2 linked regions of the Cellvibrio sp. PSBB006 genome follow. The protein of the gene in region 2 binds, or shares a complex with, the protein of the main gene of each other region. Links are inferred from orthologs where the notes say so. Each region holds a gene or a part of one and is shown on either strand. Other genes may lie near its edges.

Evidence for each region.
Region 1: the proteins of trxA (region 2) and trxB are in contact, whole or in part, in a crystal structure (PDB 1F6M), measured with the Escherichia coli proteins. The link is inferred for Cellvibrio sp. PSBB006 from one-to-one orthologs.

What each region holds. Positions count from the first base shown.
Region 1 is NZ_CP021382.1:5,206,255-5,212,824, forward strand. Bases 1,257-4,195 are described here. They hold trxB (thioredoxin-disulfide reductase), read right to left. Parts: upstream 3,231-4,195; coding sequence 2,283-3,230; downstream 1,257-2,282. Other genes in these bases: CBR65_RS21735 (YbgF trimerization domain-containing protein), read left to right, coding at 1,257-1,703; CBR65_RS21745 (DNA translocase FtsK), read left to right, coding at 3,488-4,195. Outside these bases: Tol-Pal system beta propeller repeat protein TolB, read left to right, coding at 1-406; peptidoglycan-associated lipoprotein Pal, read left to right, coding at 455-931; more of CBR65_RS21735, read left to right, coding at 951-1,256; more of CBR65_RS21745, read left to right, coding at 4,196-5,845; outer membrane lipoprotein chaperone LolA, read left to right, coding at 5,864-6,484; CBR65_RS21755 (replication-associated recombination protein A), read left to right, coding at 6,484-6,570.
Region 2 is NZ_CP021382.1:3,523,385-3,529,899, forward strand. The notes cover bases 109-2,992. They hold trxA (thioredoxin TrxA), read right to left. Parts: upstream 1,774-2,992; coding sequence 1,444-1,773; downstream 109-1,443. Other genes in these bases: rho (transcription termination factor Rho), read right to left, coding at 109-1,048; CBR65_RS22585 (hypothetical protein), read left to right, coding at 1,838-1,969; CBR65_RS14540 (response regulator), read right to left, coding at 1,989-2,992. Also shown: more of rho, read right to left, coding at 1-108; more of CBR65_RS14540, read right to left, coding at 2,993-4,397; CBR65_RS14545 (SDR family oxidoreductase), read right to left, coding at 4,500-5,390; CBR65_RS14550 (hydrogen peroxide-inducible genes activator), read left to right, coding at 5,481-6,407; ATP-dependent DNA helicase RecG, read left to right, coding at 6,394-6,515. UniProt on the Escherichia coli protein: Participates in various redox reactions through the reversible oxidation of its active center dithiol to a disulfide and catalyzes dithiol-disulfide exchange reactions.

The sequences.
Region 1 (6,570 bases), 1.7 Mb from region 2 along the record:
GGCCGATGGTACTGGCATTATTTTCACCTCCAATCGTGGAGGAAAGCCACAAATATACCAAGTAAATGTTGCAACTTTGCAGGTGGAGCGTGTAACCTTTGACGGCGAGCAAAACACTCGTGGTCGCGTCTCTCCTGATGGTAAAAGCTTGGTTATGGTTCATCAACGAGGTGGTACATATCACCTCGCTGCACAAGACCTTAAGACAGGAAATTTACGCATTTTGACAGAGACAGATTTAGACGAGTCGCCTACTATAGCTCCCAATGGCGCTATGCTGATGTATGCGACTCGCTTTGGTGGTAAGGGTATACTGGCAGCGGTTTCCTTGGATGCCAGAACCAGAGTTCGTCTACCATCAAAACAAGGTGATGTGCGGGAACCCGCATGGTCACCATTTTTTTAAATAAACCTCAGTACTGCTAGTTCACCACTTGATTGGAGTTACACACACATGATCACTAAATCATTAAAACAAGGTTTAACCTTCGCTGTTATTATGTCTTTCCTGGTTGGTTGCTCCAGCAGCAGCACTCAGGAAGAGGAAACTACCACTACTGCTCCTGTAGTGCCTGAAGAAACTGTTAACGAAGTTGAAGAGCAAGCACCGCTCGAAACTATCGTGTACTTCGACTTCGACCAAGCTACTCTGAAGCCTGAAACCCGTGCGCTGTTGTTGGCTCATGCAGATCGTCTGAAATCTTCTGGTGCTGCTACCCGTCTGGAAGGTCATGCTGACGAGCGCGGCTCTCGCGAATACAACATTGCTCTGGGTGAGCGTCGTGCGAACGCTGTGCGCGACTTCCTGGTACTGCAAGGTGTAAGCGCTTCTTCTTTGGAAGTTGTGAGCTACGGTGAAGAGCGTCCGCTTGCCACTGGCAGCGATGAGTCTTCCTACTCTCAAAACCGTCGTGTAGAACTGAAGTACTAATCAAGAGTCAACAACCCGTATGTCGAAATACCTGTTAGCTGCTGTTCTGTTTATTGCAGTCCCTGCATCCCAGGCGCAAGTGCGGGTTGTTGAATCCTCGCCCCAGAGACCACTCTCTGGGGTGGCTCAACCGATTGAGTCGGTTAACGCTCAAACAAATGCGTATTTTGAACTCCAATCACTCAAGGAAGAAGTTTCTCTGCTACGAGGTTTGGTAGAGGAACAGGCTCACGAGATTTCTCGTTTAAAACAGCAGCAAATGGATAACTACCTTGATCTGGATAAACGCTTGAACGCCTTGTCTGGTGGTGGCAATCCTGCTCCTGTTGATACATCTCTTTTGCCACCGTCACCCGTTGAAAGCGCAGGTGGCGGTGTCTCTATTCCGAATTCCAATAGTGCTCTCGGTGAAGCCGAGGTCTATGCTGCAGCATATAACCTGTTGAAACAGCGTCAGATTGATCCCGCCATTGCGGCCTTTAAAGACCATCTCTCCCGTTTTCCCAACGGCGCCTATGCGGGCAATAGCTATTATTGGCTGGGAGAAATCTACCTGCTGAAGAATGAATTATCTGATTCGCGAAATTGGTTTACTCAATTGCTTGAGAAGTTTCCTAATGATCGCAAAGTACCTGATGCGAAGTTCAAGCTGGGTAAGGTATACCACTTGCTAGGGGAAGATGATCAAGGCAGAAAGTTGCTTGAAGATGTCGCTGCTGGCAGTGGTGATTCAGCTCGATTGGCTAAACAATATTTGCAGGAAAATTTCTAAAGGTGTCGGGTTTATTTTTATAGGCCGATATTCTTGATGTAAAAAAAGAGTGGGGCCAACCTTGCGGTTAGCCCCATAGCTTTCCAGCTCCTCTCCAGGTTTTACTTTAATTGCTAAAGAATTTAGTAATTAAAACTCAGCGTCCTGCTGACCAACCTTGCTGTTCCACTCTTGTGCCTGTCCTTCCGTGTTTACAACGTCCTTATACGGCACACATTCCTTTGTATTTCCTTAGATAGAGTGGGGCGCTTCCTTTGACCTTTCTTGGCCTGGGTACATCAATGTGTACTTCCTTGTTAAAAGCTATTCTCCAGAAAATGAGGTGTCGCAGATAGTCGAGAAAATCGCTATTTTTTGTAGGAAATTGACTACAGGATGGCGCGGATATCGGGATCTTATCCGACGTGATTGTCATCACTTTGGAATTTAAAGCTTTTGAAATCAAGCAATTAAGGTATGCCCGATAGGGAAAAGAGGATTGCTGATTGAGTGCGGCAGCGCACGTTATGTTAGTTGGAGGGGGCTTAAAGAGCGGTGAGGGCAGGATTGCCTCTGTAGAGAGACAATCCTGAGGAGCGTTTAAAGATTATCCAGGTATTTCTCGGCATCAAGCGCAGCCATACAGCCGGCTCCGGCAGATGTAATAGCTTGACGGTAAACATGATCAGCTACGTCACCTGCAGCAAATACCCCTGGAATATTGGTCCCGGTGGCATTCCCATGCAAACCGCTGTTTACCTTGATGTAGCCATCTTTCATATCAAGCTGGCCGGCAAAAATATCGGTGTTAGGCTTGTGGCCGATAGCGATAAACACACCTGCAACATCAATGTCCTGAGTGCTGCCGTCCTGGGTGCTTTTCAGGCGCAGGCCGGTAACACCGCTGTCTTCACCAAGAACTTCTTCCAGTGTATGGTTCCATATAATCCGCACATTACCGTTCGCCGCTTTAGCCAACAGTTTGTCTTGCAGGATTTTCTCGGACTTTAATTTATCCCGACGGTGAATCAAGGTCACTTCGCTGGCGATGTTGGACAGATATAAAGCTTCTTCTACCGCTGTATTGCCGCCACCGACTACTGCAACCTTTTGGCCACGATAAAAGAATCCGTCACAGGTCGCACAAGCGCTTACGCCTTTACCCATAAAGGCTTCTTCTGATGGAAGGCCCAGATATTGGGCGGAAGCACCGGTAGCAATGATCAAGGCATCACAGGTGTAGGTGTTGGTACCGAGCAATTTGAACGGACGTTCGGTCAATACAGTCTCATGGATGTGGTCAAAGAGGATCTGCGTATCAAAGCGCTCGGCATGTTCTTGCATCTGGACCATTAAATCCGGTCCCTGGAGGTCATGAGGACCGCCCGGCCAGTTTTCCACTTCGGTTGTGGTTGTTAGCTGACCACCTTGCTGCATGCCTGTAATAACGACTGGCTTTAGGTTGGCACGAGCGGCATAAATAGCTGCCGTATACCCGGCAGGGCCTGAACCGAGAATAATCAGTTGGTGGTGCTGTACGTCACTCATGATAGTTATCCTTAAAGCGTAATAAACAAGCTGTGAATAGAGATGGGTAAATTGGTGGCCATGATAAGTGAATACAGTGGGGTGAGCAAAATTGTCTGGTTCAATACAAGATATTGGCTGTGGCTATAGGGTATCGGCCGCTCAACAGTTATCTTTTATTGCATGAATGTTGGATGCTTCTCTTTATATGGTGGTAAAAACCACGTTAATTATTACAATAGGGCGCGAAATACCGTCCATTACTTGGGAATGTGCTTTTGAAATCAAATACTTCCAGTCGTAAAACTGCTCCTGCGGCACCTGAATCCGGCATTTTCCTGCGGATCGTGAAAGAAGGTGCGCTGATCGGTTTTGTGGCCATTTGTCTATTTTTATTGTTGGCGATGTTCAGTTACGACCCCGGCGATCCGGGCTGGTCGCGCACTGGTGCCAATATTCGCATACAAAATGCGGGTGGTCCCTTTGGTGCATGGATCGCCGATGTGTTTTTCTCGTTGTTTGGCTATCTGGCATACCTCTTCCCCGTTATGTTGGCTTATCGGGCCTGGATTGTTTTTCGCGATCGTGCCCATCAAACCACACCGGACTGGATATTAATCGGCTTGCGTTTGGTCGGCTTTATCCTGGTGATGGTTGCGGGTACTGGCCTGGCGGCTATGAATTACGGCAGTGAAATATCTGATCTCCCTTACTCTCATGGCGGGCTTTTAGGTGCATCTGTATCCGATGCGGTGAGCGGTGCCTTTAGCTATACCGGCGGTACTTTGCTGTTGATCGCCGTATTTCTGTTTGGTATGACCATCTTTACCGATTTGTCCTGGTTGGCGCTGATGGATGAGATCGGTCGCATCACCTTGTTGCTAATCAGCAAAATGCAGGAAAAGTGGTTGCACTTCCAGCGGCGGCGCCATGAGAAAAAATTAGCGAGTGAAGCTCAACAACATCGACGGGAAGTGGTTGCGCAACACGCCAAAGTGGAAGCCAAACGCATTCCACCAGTTATCACAGAACCACCCAAAAAGCCGACACCCAGTCCCCGTGTGCAAAAAGAAAAACAGGCATCGTTATTCGAGACTCTGGATACCAGCGTAGTGGGCGAACTGCCAGCGCTGAATTTGCTTGATCCAGCGGATAAACGTAGTGACAAAGGCTTTTCAAAAGAATCGCTGGAAGCTATGTCCAAGTTGCTGGAATTAAAACTTAAAGATTTCGGTATCGAAATCGAAGTGGTTTCAGTGCAACCTGGTCCGGTTGTTACCCGTTTTGAAATCCAGCCCGCACCCGGTATCAAAGCCAGTCGTATTTCCGGTTTGGCGAAGGATCTGGCACGTTCACTGGCTGTGATCAGTGTGCGAGTCGTTGAAGTGATTCCCGGCAAATCTGTTATGGGTATCGAAATCCCCAACGAGCATCGCGAGATTGTGCGTTTAAGTGAGGTCATCGCGTCAGAGACCTACGAGAACTCCCGTTCGCCCTTAACCATGGCTTTGGGACATGACATTTCTGGCGAGCCTGTCATTGCAGATTTGGCCAGGATGCCGCACTTATTGGTAGCGGGTACCACCGGCTCTGGTAAGTCTGTGGGCGTCAACGTCATGCTGTTGAGTCTTCTCTACAAGTCGACACCTAAAGAAGTGCGTCTGATTCTGGTAGACCCGAAGATGCTGGAGTTGTCTGTTTACGAAGGCATTCCCCATTTGCTGACGCCGGTCATTACCGATATGAAAGACGCCGCCAATGGTTTGCGTTGGTGTGTGGGCGAGATGGAGCGACGTTATAAGTTAATGGCTGCTTTGGGTGTGCGTAATCTGGCAGGTTTTAATCGCAAAATTGATGATGCGAACAAAGCCGGTACGCCTATTGCTGATCCACTGTTCAAGCCGGAGGAAAATTTCGAAGCAGGTGAGGCGGAAGCAACCGCGCCTAACCTCGAAACCTTGCCGATGATTGTCGTCGTGATCGATGAATTTGCCGATATGATGATGATTGTTGATAAGAAAAAAGTAGAGCAATTGATTGCGCGCATTGCGCAAAAAGCGCGGGCCGCCGGCATCCATTTAATACTGGCTACCCAGCGCCCCTCGGTAGACATCATCACCGGTCTCATTAAAGCCAACGTACCTACACGCATGGCATTCCAGGTATCTTCCAAGATAGATTCACGCACAATCCTTGATCAGGGTGGTGCCGAACAATTATTGGGGCATGGCGATATGTTGTACTTGCCACCCGGCACCAGTATTCCCGTGCGGGTTCACGGCGCTTTTGTGGATGATCATGAAGTGCATAAAGTGGTGGGAGATTGGAAAAAACGCGGTCAGCCAAATTATATTGACGGTATTACCGATGACAGTAACAACAGTATCCCGGTGCCTGGCATCAGTGGCGGCGAGGAAGGCGAGGGTGATAACGGTGAAGGCGATGCGCTTTACGATGAAGCCGTTGCCTTTGTTATTGAATCACGCAAGGCTTCAATTTCCTCGGTGCAGCGCAAACTGCGCATTGGTTATAACCGGGCCGCGCGTTTAATTGAAACAATGGAAGCTGCCGGTGTCGTATCTTCCGCAGGCCACAATGGTAACCGCGAAGTCCTGGTGCCTGGTGGCAGTCGTTAATTATCTATTGGAACAACTATGTTAATCAGAATATTGTTGGTATGCAGTGCACTTTTTACGACGGCGGCCTTCGCTGAGCAGGATCAAAGTGCTGCACAGCTGCGCAAGCAGCTGGATGCTATGACGACCTTGCAAGGTAAATTCAGTCAAAGTCTGTATGATGAAAAAGGTGAGAAACTGGAAGAAAGCCAAGGCAGTTTTGCTTTGCAGCGTCCGGGTAAATTCTATTGGAAAACGGAAGCACCTTTTCCGCAGCTGCTGGTGTCTAACAATAAAACTATCTGGTTGTACGATCCGGATCTTGAAACCGTTAATGAGCGCCCCTTCACCAACGATCTGCAACAAACACCTGCCTTATTGTTGAGTGAAGATATTGATAAGCTGCGACAGAATTTTACGGTCACCCATAAGACGGTCGATAAAAATATCCGCTTTACTTTGGTTCCCAAGGTGACGGATGGATTATTTCAGCAACTGATTCTGGTATTTGCAGGCGATGATCTGAAGGAATTTCATATTCAGGATAGCCTTGGCCAGTCATCGCAATTTATGCTGAGCAATGTCAAACGAAACCAACCACTAGATGCATCATTATTTGAATTTACGCCTCCACCGGGTGTGGAAATATTGAGAAATTAATGAGCCGCGATCTATTTGGCACACCTCCTGTATACCAGCCGCTTGCTGCACGCATGCGGCCGCGCAACCTTGATGATTATATTGGC
Region 2 (6,515 bases):
CAATCTTGCGATCCAGATGCAACTCCAGGTTACCGGTACCTTTAAATTCTTCGTAAATCACTTCGTCCATCTTCGAGCCGGTATCAACCAGTGCGGTTGCAATGATGCTCAGGCTGCCGCCTTCTTCGATGTTGCGCGCGGCACCGAAGAAACGCTTGGGTCGCTCCAGCGCATGGGCATCCACACCACCGGTCAACACTTTACCGGAAGAAGGAATGACGGTGTTGTATGCACGTGCCAGACGTGTAATAGAGTCGAGCAGAATGATCACATCTTTTTTGTGTTCGACGAGGCGCTTGGCACGCTCAATAACCATGTCCGCAACTTGTACGTGACGTGCGGGTGGCTCATCGAAGGTTGATGCAACCACTTCGCCGCGCACAGAACGCTGCATCTCGGTCACTTCTTCCGGACGCTCATCAATCAACAGAACAATCAGGTGACACTCAGGATTATTGCGCGTAATCGCCTGCGCAATATTTTGCATCATGATGGTTTTACCGGCTTTGGGTGGCGCTACGATCAAGCCGCGTTGGCCTTTACCAATTGGCGCAATCAAATCGATGATACGACCGGTGAGGTCTTCGGTAGAACCGTTGCCGGCTTCAAGTAACAAACGCTCGTTGGGGAACAGCGGTGTGAGGTTTTCAAAGAGGATTTTGTTGCGTGAACTTTCAGGTTTGTCGAAGTTAATTTCGTTAACTTTCAACAGAGCAAAATAACGTTCACCTTCTTTCGGGGGACGAATCTTGCCGGAAATTGTATCGCCGGTGCGGAGGTTGAAGCGGCGAATCTGGCTGGGTGAAACATAAATATCATCGGGGCCTGCGAGGTAGGAACTGTCTGCTGAACGTAAAAAACCAAAACCATCCACCAGAATTTCCAACACGCCATCGCCGTAAATATCCTCCCCGCCTTTGGCATGTCGCTTGAGGATATTGAAGATAATATCCTGCTTGCGTGAGCGGGCCATACTTTCGAGGCCCATTTCGGTGGCAATGTTAATCAGTTCTTCGACAGGTTTTGTTTTTAGATCAGTAAGGTTCATACACTAGGACTTTGGTTGTGAATAGTAAGTTGGGTTAGTAGAAGTTGTAGCAGGATTTGATTTACAGGGTATTGGGGTGTTGTTCTATCGCGCGGTCTTGCTCTTATAGTCCGCAGACGACGGGTCTCAACTCGATAATTACTGCTCAGATAATCAGGCGCTGGGAGGGCCCTGAGGCCAGGATTTATGCTGGGGCAGATAACACAGGAGTCTTATGCTTGTCCGTTTCTATATTGCTCAGTGATTTGGCTGTTGTTGATGTGATTAGCTGAAATCAGGGAGGAACAAACATTGAATGTGCCGAGTATAGCGGCAAGTTTTCATCAGTGTAAAGCGCAAATTTAACACAGGGTGAATAAATCGGGCCGGCAATGGTGATTGCCGGCCCGGTGGTGTTACACAACGCTGTCGATAAAGTCGATTAACTGAGTGCGGGATAAAGCGCCGACCTTGGTCGCTTCAACATTACCGTCCTTGAAAATGATCAGGGTCGGAATACCGCGAATGTTGAATTTTCCGGGTGTTTCCTTGTTGGCATCCACATCCACTTTAGCGATCTTGAGCTTGCCTTCGTATTGGCCGGCCAAATCGTCAAGAATTGGAGCGATCATCTTACAGGGTCCACACCAGGCCGCCCAGAAATCTACCAGCACAGGGGTTTTGGCATTGAGGACTTCGTCAGCAAAACTGGCGTCAGTCACATGAACGATGGCATCACTACTCATATTTAACAGTCTCCAAGCCTGTTCGGCGGTGGTGGTGGCGCGCAGACCACAAGGTGTTTGACGCATGATAAGGATTGCCATGCGGGCAGGCAAGGGGCAAAAAACAATGGCGGCCATAAAGCAACGCAATGGCGATATCATCCGCCGGGATCATTCGTGCATCAATTCAGAACTACTCGGCGACAGTATCTACTGACAAGTTGCCGGTGTTTTTGTTAGCGCAAATTTTTTTCCGGTGTCTTCATCAGTCCGGTTTTTTCAAAGGTGGTATAGAGACTGTCCAGCGTGATGGGTTTGGATAGGTAGTGATTCATACCCGAGGCAAAAACTGCTTCGCGATGTTCCTGTAGCGCATGGGCGGTGAGTGCCACAATGGGCGTGGCAGGCATATTGTGGCTGCGCTCATACTCGCGAATACTGCGCGTGGCTTCAAAGCCATCCATCTCCGGCATCTCACAATCCATCAGAATTAAATCATAAGGTGTTGCGGTTTCGCGTACGGCATTAAACGCGGCAACACCGTTTTCCACCAGCTCCGGTTCAATATGCAGTTTGCCGAGTAACCCTTTGATGACCATACGGTTCACGGCATTGTCTTCGGCGACCAATACCCGCAGATGGGAGAATAATTGATAATTCTGCGCCGCCTGTTTTTGGGGCGAAACCGGTGCGATAGCAACGCCGAGTATGGCGGCGAGTTCGAGTTTGATGGTCCTCGCGCACACCGGTTTGCGCAATACATTGCGAATTTTGAGTTGTTGGTCGTGGTATTGCGGCACATCAACATTGCTGAGCAACACAATGGGTGTGTCTTTCAATACCGGGTCCTGACGCATCAACGCAACCATGGCAAAGCTGGTTTCACCGGGATGATAATCGATAATCACAAAGTCAAACGCTTCGTGTCGCCAGGCAGCCTCCTGCAGGATGGACAGTGCATTCTCGCTCGAACGGGCCTCCTGCAAAATCACGCCCCAACTGTCGCCGTGTTTGGTAAGAAATTGACGTTGCTTGGTGCTGCCATCGACCAATAATAACTTTCTGTTGTGCAGCAGATTATCGATAGCGGGGTCGTGATGCGGCGCCAGTGATTTAATATCCGCTGGTAAAAAACGCGCCGTAAACCAAAAGGTGGAGCCCTGACCTTTGATGCTGTCAACGCCGATGTGTCCGCCCATTAATTCCGCCAGGCTTTTGCAAATCGCAAGACCCAAACCGGTGCCGCCGTATTTGCGTGTGGTCGAAGTATCGGCCTGGTTAAAGGAATCGAACAGCATGGAATAAGCGGTGGGATCAATACCGATACCGCTGTCCTGCACCGCAAAATAAAGTAAGGGTTGCTCCGGTGTACTTTCCGGCGCGAGTTTGACATCAAGCGAAATAAATCCTTCGCTGGTAAATTTAAACGCGTTGCCGAGTAAATTGATGATGACCTGACGCAGGCGAGTCGGATCGCCTTTTAATAACAAGGGCGTGCCGGGATCGACACCCCCGAGTAACTCAATGCGCCGCTTATTGGCCGTTGCACCAAACAGTTGAATGCAATCTTCAATCAAATCCTCCAGATCAAAGATGGCCACCTCTAATTGCATCTTGCCCGCTTCAATTTTGGAGTAATCGAGGATGTCGTTGATGATCTCCAATAACGTTTCACCGGAGCGGTGAATCACGTCGACATAATGTTTTTGCGCGTCGTTCAAGGGTGTATCGCGCAGCATTTCGAGCATCCCGATCACGCCATTCATCGGGGTGCGGATTTCGTGACTCATGGTGGCGAGGAATTGGCTCTTCGCGCGGCTCGCATCTTCGGCGGCATTTTTCAGGCGACGGGTTTCGAGTTTTTCTGCTTTCTCTGAGAGCAAGGCCAATTCAATGGCGTGGCGCTGCTCAATATCTTCCAACAAGGTTTCGCGCATGTGGTTGATGGCGTTAACGACATTGTCCAACTCGTCTTCATGCTGATCTACCTTCATGCGCTTGAGACGCAAGGGTGTGGTGAGATTGTCGAGGTTCAATTGCCGCGCATATTGCGCAATGGTGTCCATGTGGCGCGTCAGTAATGTGTGTACCAGCCACAGAATAAACAGGGAAACCAGCAGGGTTTTGGCGCCTTGCACCCCGGCAATAAACAGTGCCCGCTCCCACAGTTTGTCGTAGATGCTCGACAGGCTGGCGGTAATGATCAGCGTGCCCAGTTGTTGCTGGGGTGTGCTGGCATCTTCGTAAGTGAGAGGATAGCTTTTGACGAGAAATTGATTGGGTTTGTTGTCGATGTCTTCCTGGCTGTAGCGCTGGGTGCTGGCCACCAAGGTCTGTTCCGTATTATTCCAGTCGTGCCAGATGACACTCACCTGCACCACATCCTGCACATCCAGCACGCTGTTGATCTGGATGTTTAATTGTTCCTGGTCAAAACCCCACAAGCTTTTGGTGATGCTGGCGAGGGTGCTGATGCGCACCTGGTCGAGGCGTTTTTCCAATGAGGAGATGTCGTCGTGAAAGCTGCTGTACAGCTGCAACAAAATCGTAATCAACGTGATCAGCGAGCTGCTGAGAATGATCAGCCCTAGCAGGCGGGTCGCGATAGGATTCTCGCGGGCGTAGCGACTTATGGTTGGCAGCATCGACGTGTGATGTTTTATCCAGCATTCCGGGGAAATATCTTGTGCAGGCCGTCGCACATTGATTCAAGTGTAGCAGTTGTCTCTGCAAATGCTGGCAGAGTATCAGTGTGCATCGGCGGCGGCATCCGGTAAACCGAGTAACGCGCTGTAGCCCTGTTGGTAACCGGGATAGAGCAACCGATAACCGCTGTTCAACAGGCGCTGGTTGGCGCAGCGTTTATTGCCCCGTTCGCTGTCGATCCGGTCCGGGGCAAAGACGGCGCGATCTACCTTTAACTGCATCGCCAGCCAGTTGACGACTTCCGCCATAGGGGCCGGTGTGCTGTCGGTCGCGAGATACAGGGATTCCCACTCATCACCTCGGCAGGCCTTGTCGATCAGGTGTGCCAACACGCCGGCACAATCATAGGCGTGAATGCGATTGGTGAAGGCGGCGGATAATACCGCCCGACCTTGACGGACTTGTTCAATCAGGCGGGTTCGGCCGGGGCCATAGATGCCGCTGAAGCGCACAATGCAGTGGGGAAATCCGCCCTCGCGAATGATTGCCTCCGCTTCCAACAGGCGCTGACCGTTGAAACTCTCAGGTTCGGTGGGCGAGGTTTCGTCCACCCAGCTGCCATCCTGTTGGCCGTAAACACCGGTGCTGGAGACGAGCAATAGCAATGTGGGTGATTGCTGTTGCGCTTTAAGCGCGCTTACCAACTGCATGCAGGTATCCACATAAGCGCGACGATAACCGGCGTCGCTGCGTTCATCGGGTGTCATGGTGATGACGATGATATCGGCTGGCTCAGCCAACAATTGATGCAGCGCCTCCGGCTTGCTGAGGTCACTCTGCCGATAGGTCAGTGATGGCGTATCGGCAGGCGGTGAACGCCGCACGCCGACAACGCGGTATCGATCTTCCGGCAATCTTTCAGCGAGCCGTTGGCCCAGGTCACCACAACCGAGGATCAACACCGACGCTGGTAATAGTTTTTCGCTATTCACCTTTGCTTAACTCCGTATAACAGGGCACACTTGCCCACTATAACAGGCCCGCGGGCGCATTCGTCCCGCACCATCAGAAGGCATTGCATCATGACACTCACCGAGTTGCGCTACATCGTTACGCTGGCGCAGGAACAACATTTCGGGCGAGCAGCCGATCGCTGTTTTGTCAGCCAGCCCACCCTGAGTATTGCGGTTAAAAAACTTGAAGATGAGCTGGGTGTAGCCCTGTTTGAGCGCACCAAGTCCCGCGTGCAGGCGACGCCCCTGGGAGAGCAGATTGTGGCCCAGGCCAATCTCGTGCTGGAGCAGACCGCAGCCATCAAGGATATTGCGGATGCCGGTAAAGACCAACTCAGCAGTCCCCTGGCGGTGGGTGCGATCTTTACTATCGGGCCATACCTGTTGCCGTTGTTTATCCCCCATTTACAGAAGCTGGCCAGCAAAATGCCCCTATATGTGGAGGAAGGCTATACGGCTACGCTACGCAAGAAACTGCGCAATGGCGAGTTGGATGTCATCATCGTGGCCTTGCCGTTTACTGAGCCGGATGTGGTAACCCAGGCGTTGTTCGATGAACCTTTCGTTGTGCTTATGCCGCACGACCATCCCCTGGCGGCCAAGACCGCTATCAATCCCCGCGATCTGGATGACCAGAATATGCTGTTGTTGGGCGAAGGCCATTGCTTTCGCGATCAGGTACTGGCGACTTGCCCCAATCTGCAACCCTCGTTGGAAGACAACTCGGGACGTATCCGTACCGCCGCGGAGGGCAGCTCATTGGAAACCCTGCGCCATATGGTGGCCTCCGGCCTGGGGATTACCATCCTGCCCGCCTCAGCAGCATCTACTTCGCTTTATACGCCCCATGTACTGGTAACCCGGCCGTTTACCGAGCCCGCACCCAGTCGTACCGTCGCCCTTGCCTGGCGCGCCAGCTTCCCCCGTCACAAAGCCATCGATGCCTTGCGCAAAGCCATCAGCGACTCCCGTCAGGAGCATGATGGTCAGCAGTAATGAAGCCATGGCAGCCCCGCCGGATCTGGATCGCCTGGCGGTTACCTCGCTCAAAGGTGTCGGGGCGACGCTGGCGGCAAAATTGGCGAAGATTGGCATCTTTTCCCT